Linked DNA regions of Leucothrix mucor DSM 2157. The protein of the gene in region 2 interacts with the protein of the main gene of each other region in a pairwise test. Links are inferred from orthologs where the notes say so. Each region holds a gene or a part of one and is shown on either strand. Other genes may lie near its edges.

Region 1 (5,773 bases), 1.7 Mb from region 2 along the record:
TCGCCTGATCTCCCAGCAGCAATACATTAGTGGCGGGCAGGGCGATGTGGATGTGATTGCTCTGCAACTAACCTCGAATGTTGCTTGTGTGCACGTGATGACGATTCGTGCTGGTAACAACTTAGGAAGCCGCAATTATTTCCCACAGCTACCTGCCGTCGATTTAAACGAAGCCAGTGTTTTAAGCAACTTTATCGGCCAGTACTATCTCAATCGCACGATACCTGCCAAACTGTTGATGAATCATGTGCCGGATGATGCAGAGTTAATGGCAGAAATGCTAAGCTCTAAAGCAGAGCGTAAAGTGGCTTTGACCAGTAAGCCGCGTGGTGATGGTGCCCGCTGGGTAGCGATGGCCGAACGAAATGCGCTCCATGCACTGCAGAATAAACTGATTTCCAAAGATAGCTTGGAAAAGCAGGTTGTTTCATTGCAGGAGGCCTTGGGTTTAGACTATATTCCGGCCCGTATGGAATGCTACGACATCAGTCATACACAAGGTGAGGCGACGGTTGCTTCGCAAGTGGTGTTTGGGGTTGAAGGGCCATTAAAAAGTGAGTACCGGCGTTATAACATTAACGGCATTACGCCTGGTGATGATTATGCGGCGATGTCTCAGGCCTTATCACGACGCTTTGCCAAAGTGCAAAACCAGGATGGCGAATCTAATTTGCCGGATATCCTGTTTATTGATGGCGGTAAGGGCCAGGTCAATGAAGCGATTAAAGTGCTTCAGGAGCTACAGATTTCAGGCATCGATATTATTGGTGTGACTAAAGGTGAGGGCCGGCGTGCGGAGCTGGATACGCTCACCATTGGCAAGCGACGTGTTGAACTTCCCCCGCACTCCAGTGCCTTACATCTGATTCAACAAATTCGCGATGAGGCGCATCGGTTTGCCATTACTGGGCACCGTCAGCGTCGTCAAAAAGCACGTACCAGTTCGCCGTTAGAGTCTATTGAAGGGCTCGGGCCAAAACGTCGGCAGGAGTTGCTCAAGCAGTTTGGTGGCCAGCGGGCCATTACCCGTGCCAGTGTCGAAGAGCTGTCAAAAGTAAACGGAATTAGCCGGGCTTTGGCAGAAAAAATTTATGATCGATTTAATGGCGACTAGTGGCCAATTTGTCGTTGACCCCTAAAATAGCGTTGGTACGAACATGGTTTTTAACATCCCGATCCTCCTCACCTATCTCCGAATACTCGCCATTCCCTTTATGGTGGCCTTGTTTTATCTCGATTTCCCACTCACCAGCGCTGTGGTCTTTGCATTAGCAGGTTTCACTGATTGGGCGGATGGATATTTAGCTCGCCGCTGGGGGCAGGAGTCTCGATTCGGCGCTTTCCTTGATCCAGTTGCGGATAAGTTAATGGTCGCCGTTGCCTTGATTTTGATTGTAGAAAGTCAGGCAAATATCTGGGTGACCTTAGCCGCTGCCATTATTATTAGTCGTGAACTGGTGATTTCAGCCTTACGCGAATGGATGGCAGAGGTTGGTCAGCGCAGTAAGGTGGCGGTGGCATTTACTGGAAAGCTGAAAACAGCCGCTCAGATTATGTCACTAACCTTTTTGCTATATGACAAGCCGATGCTGGGATTGCCACTGCATGAAATTGGTTTGTTCCTGTTGGCGATTGCGACGATTCTGACCCTATGGTCGATGGTGTTGTATCTCAAAGATGCATTCCGGCCTGATACAACAGAATAAGCTCATAAAAAATACCCGACTTGCTCGGGCATTTTCTTGTCAGTTATTTGGCATTTAAGCGGTTAATTAGCCCGCGTCGTGATAGGCCAAAATGGTTTCAACTTCTTGCTTGGAGCCCATAATCACGGCCACACGCTGATGTGGGTCGCCATTCGGCGCAACTTCCATAATCCGGCCATAACCGGTTGAAGCCAATCCACCAGCTTGCTCCATAATCATTGCCATTGGGTTTCCTTCGTACAGAAGGCGCAGCTTGCCGCCCGCGTCACGATTACGCTCATCAATCGGATACAGAAACACACCGCCACGGCATAAGATGCGGTGTACTTCACCCACCATGGCTGCCACCCAGCGCATATTGTAATTCTTAGCTAAGGGGCCTTCTTCGCCTGCTAAGCAGTCTGCAAAGTAGCGCTGAACTGCTGGCTCCCAATGGCGCTGGTTAGAGGCATTGATGGCAAACTCTTGAGTGGTTTCTGGGACTTTCATCTCAGGGTGAGTCAGGATGAATTCACCAATCGTGGTATCCAGTGTGAAGCCATTCACGCCATTGCCGGTGGTCAGTACAAACATGGTTGAAGGGCCGTACAGGCAATAACCTGCGGCAATTTGCTCAACGCCAGCGCGAGAGAAATCTTCAGCGGTTGGGTCTTGCTTGCCTTTGGGCGCTTTAAGTACTGAGAAAATAGCCCCAACGTCAATATTGATATCCATATTGGATGAGCCATCCAACGGGTCGAAGGTGACTAGGTAGCTACCGCGTACCTTTCCTTCTGGCAGCGTTAGGATTTCGTCCAGCTCTTCGGAAGCCATTCCGGCGCAGTGGCCATTGTTTTGCAGGGCATTAATAAACAGATCATTGGCGATCAGATCCATTTTCTTTTGTGCATCACCCATGGCATTTTCAGAGCCGGCAACACCTAATACGCCAGCTAATGCGCCTTTGTTGACTAAGGCGGCAATGCTTTTGCAGGCAATGCTGATATCGTTTAGTAGGCCGGTAAACTCTCCGGTTGCTTGTTCTCCGAGGCGACGTTTTTCTTCAATGATGAAAGTTGAAAGTGTGGTGCCGGATGTATACATGGAAAAGTCCTGTCAGCAAATGAAAGAGTACCTGCTATTTTAGACTAGTTGGTGGCTAAGGGGTATCAGTGGAGAGCAGGATCGTACCACAACCGCATAAATATCTGGCTATTCCGACATTCATCACTGGCAGATGGGATTAATCCTCGGTATCCTTCCTGCTTTACAGATTTATATCAGTATACCTTATGCAGGAACAATACAACCATTCTACCGTGGAAGCCGAAGTACAGGCTTTTTGGGACCAGCAAGACGCATTTGCGGTTACCGAAGATGAGAGCAAAGAGAAGTATTACTGCCTCTCCATGTTCCCATACCCTAGTGGCAAGCTCCACATGGGGCACGTGCGCAACTATACCATTGGCGATGTGATCAGCCGTTTTCAGCGGATGCAGGGCAAAAATGTGCTGCAGCCCATGGGCTGGGACTCTTTCGGTCTGCCGGCTGAAAATGCAGCGATCAAGAACAATGTGCCACCGGCTGCTTGGACGGATCAGAATATTGAAGACATGCGTGGCCAGCTTAAAAAGATGGGCTTTGCCTATGACTGGTCGCGTGAGTTAGCTACCTGCAAGCCGGATTACTATCGCTGGGAGCAATGGTTCTTCCTGCGTCTATTTGAGAAAGGCTTGGTATACCGCAAGAAAGCGACCGTCAACTGGGACCCGGTTGATAATACGGTACTGGCCAATGAGCAAGTAATTGATGGCCGCGGCTGGCGTTCTGGTGCTTTAGTCGAACAGCGTGAAATCGATCAGTGGTTCCTGAAGATCACCGCTTATGCTGATGAGTTGCTGACAGACGTGCAAAAGCTGGAAGAATGGCCGACGCAAGTTCGCACCATGCAGGAAAACTGGATTGGTCGTTCTGAAGGCGTTGAGCTGGAATTCGGTATCGAAGAATCTGAAGAAGTGTTGTCAGTCTTCACTACCCGCCCTGATACCTTGATGGGTGTGACTTATGTAGCCGTAGCTGCGCAGCATCCATTGGCTTTGGCCGCTGCTGAAAATAATCCGGCTCTGACTGAGTTTATCGATAGCTGTAAGAATGCCAAGACTGCGGAAGCCGACCTTGCCACCATGGAAAAGCGCGGCATGCCAACTGGCAAGTATGCGATTCATCCACTAACGGGTGAGACCGTTCCGGTCTGGGTTGCTAACTTCGTCTTGATGTCTTATGGCTCTGGCGCGGTAATGGCCGTTCCCGGACATGATGAGCGTGATTGGGAGTTTGCCCAAACTTATGGCTTGCCGATTAAGCAGGTTATTACAGCGGATCATGGCGATGTGGTTGATGTTTCAGAAGCTGCATTTACTGAAAAAGGGCGCTTGCTGAATTCTGGTGGCTTTGATGGCCTGACTTCAGAAGAAGCCTTTGATGCAATCGCAGAGTTGTTAAAGTCAGAAGGCAAAGGCCGCAAGACTATTAATTACCGTTTGCGCGACTGGGGTGTTTCCCGTCAGCGTTACTGGGGTTGCCCAATTCCAATCATCTATTGTGATGAGTGTGGTGCGGTGCCCGTACCTGATGATCAGCTGCCGGTTGAATTGCCAACAGAAGTGGTTTTTGATGAGTCCGGCAGTTCGCCGATTAAGCAAATGCCTGAGTTTTATGAGACGAGCTGCCCGAAATGTCAGGGCGCTGCCCGACGTGAAACGGATACTTTTGACACCTTCTTCGAGTCATCTTGGTATTACGCGCGCTTTACTGGCCCTGATAACGATCAGTCGATGCTGGATCAACGTGCCGATTACTGGTTGCCAGTGGATCAGTATATTGGTGGTATTGAGCACGCCGTATTGCACTTGTTGTATGCGCGCTTCTTCCACAAGCTGATGCGCGATGAAGGGCTGGTTGATAGCGATGAGCCATTCACCAAGCTGTTAACTCAAGGCATGGTGCTTTGCGATACTTATTACACTGAAAATGACAAGGGCGGCCAGAACTGGATTGCACCTAAAGATGTCAGTGTTGAGCGTGATAGCCGTGGTCAGATTGTGAAGTCTACGATCACTGCAACGGGTGAGGAAGTCACTTCGGCGGGCATGAGCAAAATGTCCAAGTCTAAAAACAATGGTGTTGACCCACAGCAATTGATTGAGACTTATGGTGCAGATACTTTGCGCGTATTCTCAATGTTTGCCGCACCACCTGATCAAAGTATGGAATGGTCTGACACTGGTGTGGAGGGTGCGAATCGCTTCCTGAAACGTGTATGGCGAATGGTTCAAGAGCATGTTTCATCCGGTCCTGCATTGGAATTAGATAAAGCCAGCCTGAGCGATGAGCTTAAAGCATTGCGCCAAAAGCTGTATCAGACACTGAATAAAGTGACTGATGATATGTCACGTCGTTACACTTTCAATACCGCAATTGCTGCGAATATGGAGTTGATTAACGAGATTGCCAAGTTTAAAGACAGTGATGCAGCAACCATCAGCGTGCGTCAGGAAGCGCTGGAAATTGCCGTACTGATGCTGGCACCGATTGCACCCCATATCTGTCAGGTCATGTGGGAAGCATTAGGCCATGACGATGCGCTGATTCAGCACAGCTGGCCTGAGGTTGATGAGCAAGCCTTGGTACAAAGCTCTGTGCAGTTGATGATTCAGGTCAACGGCAAACTGCGTGGCAAAATCGATGTGGATGTAGATGCTGACGATGAAACAGTCAAAGCATTGGCTCAGGCCAATGACAATGTGCAGCGTTTTATCGAAGACAAAGCCATTCGCAAAGTCATTGTGGTTAAAGGCCGCTTAGTCAATATTGTTGTTGGCTAAACCAAGCCGCAATTCAGGAGGCACCATGCACATGAAACACGTTTATAAGCTAGGTCTCTTGTTGGTGCTGAGTGTAATGCTCAGCGCCTGCGGCTTTAATTTGCGCGAAAGCCAACCGCTGCCTGAAGCCATGCAGCAGGTTGGTTTAAAAGGGGTTGATGTCGATCGTAATTTTGGCAGTGTGCTGAAAATTGCGTTTATTGA
Region 2 (8,199 bases):
TGCCAGCGAAATGCGTGAGTTACTGCAAAGCCAGAAGAAAGAAATCGATGAGCTGCGCTCCTTCATGGACGATACCAAGCATGACATTCATACTCAGGCCAGCGAAGTGCAAAGCGACATTAAAGCTGGCCTTGAGAATGTAACGAACACCAACTCTCAACCTGCCAGCCCTAAACACAATGACTAATGCCACTGCGCCTGAAGAAGAATCCAAACTCGGTAGTTTTGTAACGCATTTGGTCGAGTTACGCGACCGCCTGCTGCGCATGGTAATTGCCGTGGGGGTCGTGTTTTTGGTATTGGCACCGTTTGCCAAAGACATCTATGCCATCTTTGCCAAGCCGCTGACAGACACCTTACCTGACGGCGTCAACATGCTTATTATCGGAGTTGCAGCGCCATTGCTGGTTCCTTATAAGCTGACTTTGATGGTGGCATTCTTAATTGCCCTGCCTTACGTGTTTTATCAAATTTGGCAGTTTGTAGCGCCAGGTTTGTACAAACATGAAAAGCGCTTAGTCTTCCCACTGCTTAGCTCCAGCGTAGGCCTATTCTACCTAGGCGTGGCGTTTGCTTATTTCGTATTGTTACCGATGATGTTCATTGTATTGCCAATGTTCACACCGGAAAACACTACCTACAGCCCAGACATTGGCTCCTACTTTGACTTTGTGATGATGATGTTTATCGCATTTGGGTTTAGTTTTGAAATGCCTATTGCCACGATTTTGCTGATCAGCACAGGCACTACCACTGCAGAGAGCCTTGCTAAGAAGCGTCCTTATGTGATCGTGGGTGCGTTTGTGGTCGGTATGATTTTAACGCCGCCAGACGTGATTTCGCAGATTCTATTAGCCGTGCCGATGTGGCTACTGTTTGAAGCAGGACTATTCCTGAGTCAGTTCTTTAACCAACGGGTTAAGGAAGCAGGTACCGCCATTGAAGAGCGCAAGCAAGCTGAGCGTGAAGCCTCAGATGCGGCGGCTGATGACTCAAGCTCCAGCAATAGTACTGTCGCAGCAATCGGTGGCGCTGTTGCTGCAACCGCCGTTGCCGATCAGGCGAATGCATTGTGGTCAGACTCTGATAACACTGAAGATCAATCAGATAGCGATTCGGAAGAAGATGACACCAGCTATATTGATGCTGAGAATGCAAAAGCTTATCAGGACTTTGAAGACTATCATCCGCTAAGTGAAGATGAGCTAGATGCAGAGTTAGATGCCATCGACGAAGATGAGCGTACTAAGTCGGAAGAACGTACTGATGCAAAGGCTGATCAGCCTAGCGATTCAGAGAATCCAACGACTGATAGCAACGATAAGAGCTCAGATAACGACTGATTAGTTTCGTCTGCACTCAAATAGAGTGAGCGCCCGGTTATCCATCAACAGGTTAACCATGCGCTCACTGCCTGCCTTCTTAAAGGCAATATCCAACGCCGTTTCACTCTCACACGTTTTATGCCCCGCACCTAAGTTAGGCTTTGCGCCGCGTTGCAATAACGCGCGCACCATTGGAAAATGATCCAACTTGACCGCCAACTGCAGTGCAGGTTTGTGCAGGAATAAGTTAGGGTCAGCCCCAAATTTCAGCAGCAACAACACCGAACGGATGTCTCCATTAGTCGCCGCCATGACGATCGGATATTCTTGGTTGGCCGCCGCATTGCGTGCATTGGGGTTAGCACCTTGCTGTAACAAAGACTCCAAAAACGCGTAATTTACCGGCAAACGACTTAACACCAAGCTCACTAAACTGGTTTCACCTTTGGCTAACGCTTCCGGCTTAGCGCCTTGTCGCATTAGAAAACGCGCCATGTGAATGTCATTTTGCTTAACAGCAAGAAATAGCGGGGACGATGACAACTCAGGCTGAGCCGTCAAATGAACACCGGCATCAATTAAGCTCTGCGCTAGGCGAATATCTTTTCTGGAAACGGCCTGTAACAGTGCCATGCTGAGTTTGCGTTGGCGATTGCGGCCAACACCGGCGTAGTTAATCGCAGGGCAGCGCTGTAGGAATTGATCTCTCATTGATAAGCGTTGAGTGCGGTCTTTATCACTCATCACAGCACATTCAGCACGTAAGCTTGCTTCGGTCGATTGCCAGTGGGAACCACGATAGCCACACAGATTCAGTAAGTTACGCTCTTGTTGCTGCGCACTGCGCTGAACATAATCATCACACTCTACCGCCATGGCCTGCGCACTGCAGGCACCCAATAACAGCGTAAAGGCAACTCGGCGGCCATTGCCTTTCTGTAAAAACATATTGGGTACACTCCTGTCTTGGTTAAGTCAGTTTCGCCACTGCATCATAGTCAAATCGACCACTGATAGCTCATTCGTATTGTTTATTCATTCCACAGAAAATAAGCAATCACACAATTATTGAGATCAACGATAATTCCTTAGAGTTCACAACTCAAGGCTACAATGGAATAAAAAAGGCCAATTAGAACAAAAAACAAACTAAAAATACAGCCATATGCTTCTATTTCAATCATATTCTGGCTACCTGTGGTCGTGAGGAGCCTAGGTTTTCAGACACTAATTCGCCGCTATAACGCTCTGGCGGTTTGTGAAGAAATGCCTAAGTAGTTAGTGATAGAATCCACCTCACTAACTGATTAGCACCGGAGCAACACGTGAGCCAAGCCATTAAACCCGCCACTGAAATGACCACAGAAGAGCTGGTAAGCTTCCTCGAACAAGCCAATACTGCCTACCGAAACGGCGAAGCCATTATTACCGATGCCACGTATGACCTCGTATATCTGGCGGAATTGAAGCTACGTGATCCGGATCACCCTTACTTGAACGCGGTGGAGCCGGAAACGGATGTTGGTAGTACTAAAATTCGTCACTTAAAACCGATGCTATCAACCGATAAAGCCTACACACAGGAAGAAATAACAGCGTATGTCACTCGGGTGATTAAATTTGCCGAGAAGCTGGAAATTGCCGAATCTGACTTACGATTCCGCATTACGCCCAAGCTGGATGGCATGGCGGCTAATTATGAAAGTGGCATTCTGGCAACACGCGGTAATGGTCAGTTAGGCAATGATATTTCACGGAATTTGCAGCGCGGCCTGGTCACCGTTGGTGGTGAAAATACCGGCGTTGGTGAGATTGTTATTAGCGCGGCTTACTTTGCTGAAAATCTAAGTGATCAGTTCTCTCACCCACGTAATTTCGTTACCGGCTTAATTGGCGCGGATACGCTGAGTAAAGAAGCCGTAGAAGCGATGCAAGATGGCGTTGTGCGCTTTGTACCGTATTCCCAACTAGATGCTATTGAGTGTACTACTGAAGCACTACGCACCGAATCTGAAGCGCTGTGCTTGCAGGTCGAGTCGGCCTGTGAATATCCGGTGGATGGTAGCGTAATTGATGTGACCAACCCTGCTTTACGTGAAGCGATGGGGTCCACCAACCACCACCATAACTGGCAGATTGCTAAGAAATTAAAAGGTGAAACCGCCACTACCACCGTGAATAGTATCACTTGGCAAACGGGCCGTACCGGACGCATTACACCTGTCTTAAATGTACAAACCATCAACTTATCCGGTGCGGATATTTCCAATGTGACAGGGCATAACGCCGGTAATATTCGTAATTTGAATGTCGGTGTTGGCGCTGAAATTGAGATTGTACGAAGTGGCGAAGTGATTCCTAAGCTACTTGGCGTCATCAAAGAAGGCGCAGAAGCGGTCATTCCGGATACGTGCCCAGCGTGTAATGCGCCAGCCGAAATGGAGCGCGACTTTCTGGTGTGCAAGGGGGAGGAGTGTGTTGCGCAGATTGAGGCACGCTTGCTGCACTTCTTCTCAGTACTAGGCAATGTGGACTTATTTGGCCCACGCGCCATTGCGATTCTGGTTGAAAATGGTATTCGTGAATTGCCGGAAATCTACAAGCTGGAAGCGTCCGACTTTGAAGGCATGGGCTTTGGTGCAAAACAAGCGAGTAATTTGGTTGAACAACTAAGCCGCTCTCGCACTGAAGCGGTTGAGGATTGGCGTTTTTTAGCAGCATTCGGTATCAATCACCTTGGGCGCGGCGATTCACGCAAACTGTTACGGGCGCACAAGCTTGAAACCTTAAACACCCTAAGTGGTGATGACTTATTAGAGATTTCAGGCTTTGGTGATATTACCGCAGAGGCCATACCGCGCTCTCTGGCACTACGTTGGCCAGTGATCGAGGCAATGATCGCTTTAAACTTCAATCTGCTCTCAGATGAACCTGTTGCAACGGTGGACAGCCCAATCACTGGCAAACACATCGTATTTACCGGCTCCATGAGCATGCCTCGCGAAGAAATGCAGGAAAAAGCCCGTAAGCTCGGTGCTAATGTTCAAAGCAGTGTGAATAAGAAAACGGAAATTCTGGTGATTGGCGACAAAGTTGGCGCTAAAAAAATTGAAAAAGCCCAAGCACTCGGTACTCAGGTTGTTACAGAACTAGAGTATCAAGCTATGATCATGAAATAGGCCGAACTTTACCGAAAAAAGTGAATCCAAAACGTATGCATTAACAATACGTTCATACAGGCGTCAGCTCTGATACGATATATTTGTGTTCTTTGTGTGATCACGCCTGTCTCTTTCGGTAACTAAACACCTCATGTATCGTCTCCTTATCATTACATTGCTGATGCTATTTAGCACGCTCCCAGTGAGCGCGAAAAATGTATGGCAAACGGTCAATCTGGATAACATTGTTAGTACCAGTTTGCTCGACGACAGCGTGTTTTATTACGATAGTAGCGACACTGCGGGTATCGATACGGTTATGAGCCTCTCTGAAAAAAATTGGGGACGCTTTAACCGTGAACAATTTCAATTAGGCTTTGTGAACTCACCACTGTGGGTTCGTACCCGGCTGCAAACCGTCGGTAGTGACGCATCCGACGTTGCGCTCGTTCTGCATAAATCCATGGATCGCATTACTCTGTATGTGCAGGATGAAGGCGGACACCGGCAAACATTTGCGCTCGGCAAAGGCACAATGCCAACGGATTATCACATCGAGGCCGAAGCAAACCTTAGCCATGTCACACTATCGCTGAAGCCAAACACCAAATATTTACTGTGGCTGCGCATCAACAGTAAAAACCCGATTGTGGGCAGCTTTACAATCGACAACCCGATTAATGTAGAACATAACGCCACCCAGAAAAATCAGTGGGTGTTGTCGTATGTGTTATTGATCGTTTTGATTTCTTTTTATAACTTCGTTATTTATCTATCAACACGACATAAAGCGTTTGCACTGCACATAGGCTATCTGCTCTCCGTTTTAGTGTATCTAATCAATGATTATGGCTACTTAAGCTTATGGCTCGATCTCTATAATGTTGAGATCTTGCAAAAAATAACTGCCACCTCCCTGCTAACTGCCTACTTATCTCTGTTGTCCTTTATCAGAATAATGAACAATGTGGATGCGCATACCGCAACCGTCAGGCGCTTACATGCTTTGATGTACTGGAGTGGTTATCTGCTACTGGCGGGCGTTTTGTTTATTCCTTATGAATACCTGATACGCCTGATTTCTATCCAGATTTGTATGGGCGTGGTAATCGGGCTGGTTCGGTTATTTCATCCAACCATGCGCCATGCGAAAAAGCTGTCTAACAACGACCCCAAGCTAATGATTTTACGGGTTGTGTTAGTTGTGTTTGTGCCAGCTGTGGTACTGCATCTAATCGCCAGATTAGGGCTTATCCCACTTAACTGGTTTGCTGACTTTGTACTCTTTTTCTCGGTCATTCTGGAAGTCATGCTGATTTCAGGCATCCTATTTCTCAATATTCGCAAAAGCAACACCGAGTACCAGCGTGAGAAGTTCTCCCATCACGTCAGCCATTTACCGAATGAACGGGCGCTGGAAAGACACTTTTTAAATAACAAAGACACTGAGCATCAAACACTGATAAAGATTTGGGTATCCGGACTGGATAAGCTGGAAATCACCTTTGGTCCGACGCTATACGCCCGCTTTATTGAAGACATTGCTACCGAGATGCGTCAAGTACTGGCAGGCAATCCAAATCTGGTGAGTGCTGACAATAATAACGAATACAGCGTCCCCTTATTTCACATCGATAAGAATACCTTTTGCCTACTGTGTCAGGCGCTGGATTATGACAGCCGTCGTGGGTTAGTCGCACAACTTAACCAAGCCACTGAAAGTATTCGCCACATCAATCAAAACAGCATTGACCTGGAAGTAATGACCGGTGCTCATGAGTTCTGCCCTGTTAGCACTGACTATCAAACGGTGATGCTTAGAACCAATCAGGCATTGTCTTACAGCATCAAAAATAACAAGACGTTCAAGTACTACAACCCACAAATCGGCTTTGATGAACGCCAACGCATTACGCTGTTAAACGACTTTCAAAAGTCACTGGAAGATGATGAGTTCTTCCTATTATGGCAGCCACAATACAATGCGGTGAACAATAAGCTCTCTGGCGCTGAAGTACTGACTCGTTGGCAGCATCATGAATATGGCTTAATTGGTCCGGATATCTTTATTCCCTTATTAGAGCGTTCGACCCGCATTTGTAGCTTGTCGCATTGGGTAATTGGTCAGGTCTTTAAAGACCTGCCTGCATTGCAGGAAAAGCATCCGGGTATTGAAGTATCGATCAACCTGTCATCCAGAGATTTAAATGACAACTCGCTAATTGAATACATGGATAGCAAGGTAGCGCAGGCACCTGAACTAGTGCCTTTCATCACGCTTGAAATCACCGAATCTATGATGATTAACGACTACTCTAAAGCGCTTAAAAACATCAAAAAGCTGCAAGAGCGTGGCTTTGATATTTCGATTGATGACTTTGGATCGGGCTTTGCTTCGCTGGCGTATTTGCAAAAGCTGCCTGCTAATGAGCTGAAAATTGATAAGTCTTATACCGACTGCTACGCAGAGCCTAAAACAGCGGCGATTGTGGAAAGTATTATTGGCTTGGCACAACGGCTAGATATGCGCATTGTGGTTGAAGGGGTTGAGCATTGGCAACAAGCTGAACTGTTTAAAGACCTCGGCGCTGAGCGTTTACAAGGTTGGCTGCTAGACAAGCCTATGTCCATTCATTCTTTGCTGGGACGACCTCAGATTTATCAGTCAGAGGTTTAAACTCTCTAGCACTAATAACACTAAGAGAGCCTGTTATTCAAACTCACTTAGTGACCTGTTAAGACTCTAGCGCTCGGCTGGCCATCAGCTGACTTTGGTAAAACGACCACACCACCTTAAAAGCATGCTCTGAATCAATTCCATCCTCTGCAAACGCGCCTCGTAGCCATAATCCATCGATTAGAGCCGCCAATCCTTCGGCCATAAATACCGCCTGCTCAGGGCATAACAAGTGTTTCAAGGAATACAATAAATTACTGTATAAGCGCTTGGTGTTTAACTTTTGTAAACGCGCCAAAGCAGGGACGTGCATCGCCTGCGCCCAGAACGCCAACCAAGTACAAACGGTTGCAGGGTCGGTTTGTAGCGGCGAAAAGTTAATCTCTATAATCGTGCGAATTCTGTCTTCATGCGTTTGGCAATCCCGCAAACGAAGGATGCCAGCCTGCTGATGGCGAAGCAGCACTTCCCGCATCGTCGCCTCTAGCATGTGGTCTTTGCCGCCGAAATAGTGATTAATAATACCACTGGAAACGCCGGCTTCCTGACTCACTTTCTTCACCGTCGTGCCTAATAGACCCTCCCGATAGATACACTGAATCGTGGCATTGATTAGCTGTTTGCGCCTGATGGGCTGCATCCCGACTTTTGGCATTGGTGCCTGTCCTGTTAAATGGTGTCATTTTTATTTTAATTGAATGATCATATAAAATAAAATAAACTGAACGCCATGTTGCAAAGTTTTTCAAAAAAATTAATCATCTACGCAACCTGTTAACGCAGATCCAGTTTTTTATACGAGGAAACAAGTATGCTCAGATTACAAAAAACGACCGCTATTGCCAGTTTAGCTCTTCTCTTATCCGGCACCGGTGCATTCGCCGCCGACAATGAGTCCTGCAAAAGTGTTCGCTTTTCTGATGTTGGCTGGACCGATATTACCGCAACCACCGCTACCGCTTCCGTTCTCTTAAATGCAATCGGCTATGAGCCAGAAACCAAAGTACTGTCTGTACCGGTTACTTATGTGAGCATG

What was found.
Region 1: the proteins of LEUMU_RS0118200 (region 2) and leuS interact in binary tests that used the Escherichia coli proteins (3 or more experiments, as listed by UniProt). The link is inferred for Leucothrix mucor DSM 2157 from one-to-one orthologs.

The regions. Positions count from the first base shown.
Region 1 is NZ_ATTE01000001.1:2,326,408-2,332,180, reverse strand. What follows is about bases 2,621-5,773. They hold leuS (leucine--tRNA ligase), read left to right. Parts: upstream 2,621-2,977; coding sequence 2,978-5,569; downstream 5,570-5,773. Other genes in these bases: LEUMU_RS0110260 (LPS-assembly lipoprotein LptE), read left to right, coding at 5,601-5,773; LEUMU_RS0110270 (class 1 fructose-bisphosphatase), read right to left, coding at 2,621-2,789. Also shown: excinuclease ABC subunit UvrC, read left to right, coding at 1-1,114; pgsA (CDP-diacylglycerol--glycerol-3-phosphate 3-phosphatidyltransferase), read left to right, coding at 1,158-1,706; more of LEUMU_RS0110270, read right to left, coding at 1,773-2,620.
Region 2 is NZ_ATTE01000001.1:3,994,188-4,002,386, reverse strand. The notes cover bases 2,119-5,077. They hold LEUMU_RS0118200 (BRCT domain-containing protein), read left to right. Parts: upstream 2,119-2,650; coding sequence 2,651-4,504; downstream 4,505-5,077. Other genes in these bases: LEUMU_RS0118195 (EAL domain-containing protein), read left to right, coding at 4,689-5,077; LEUMU_RS0118205 (ankyrin repeat domain-containing protein), read right to left, coding at 2,119-2,273. Outside these bases: Sec-independent protein translocase protein TatB, read left to right, coding at 1-187; twin-arginine translocase subunit TatC, read left to right, coding at 180-1,343; more of LEUMU_RS0118205, read right to left, coding at 1,344-2,118; more of LEUMU_RS0118195, read left to right, coding at 5,078-7,163; transcriptional regulator BetI, read right to left, coding at 7,222-7,818; LEUMU_RS0118185 (choline ABC transporter substrate-binding protein), read left to right, coding at 7,975-8,199. UniProt on the Escherichia coli protein: DNA ligase that catalyzes the formation of phosphodiester linkages between 5'-phosphoryl and 3'-hydroxyl groups in double-stranded DNA using NAD as a coenzyme and as the energy source for the reaction.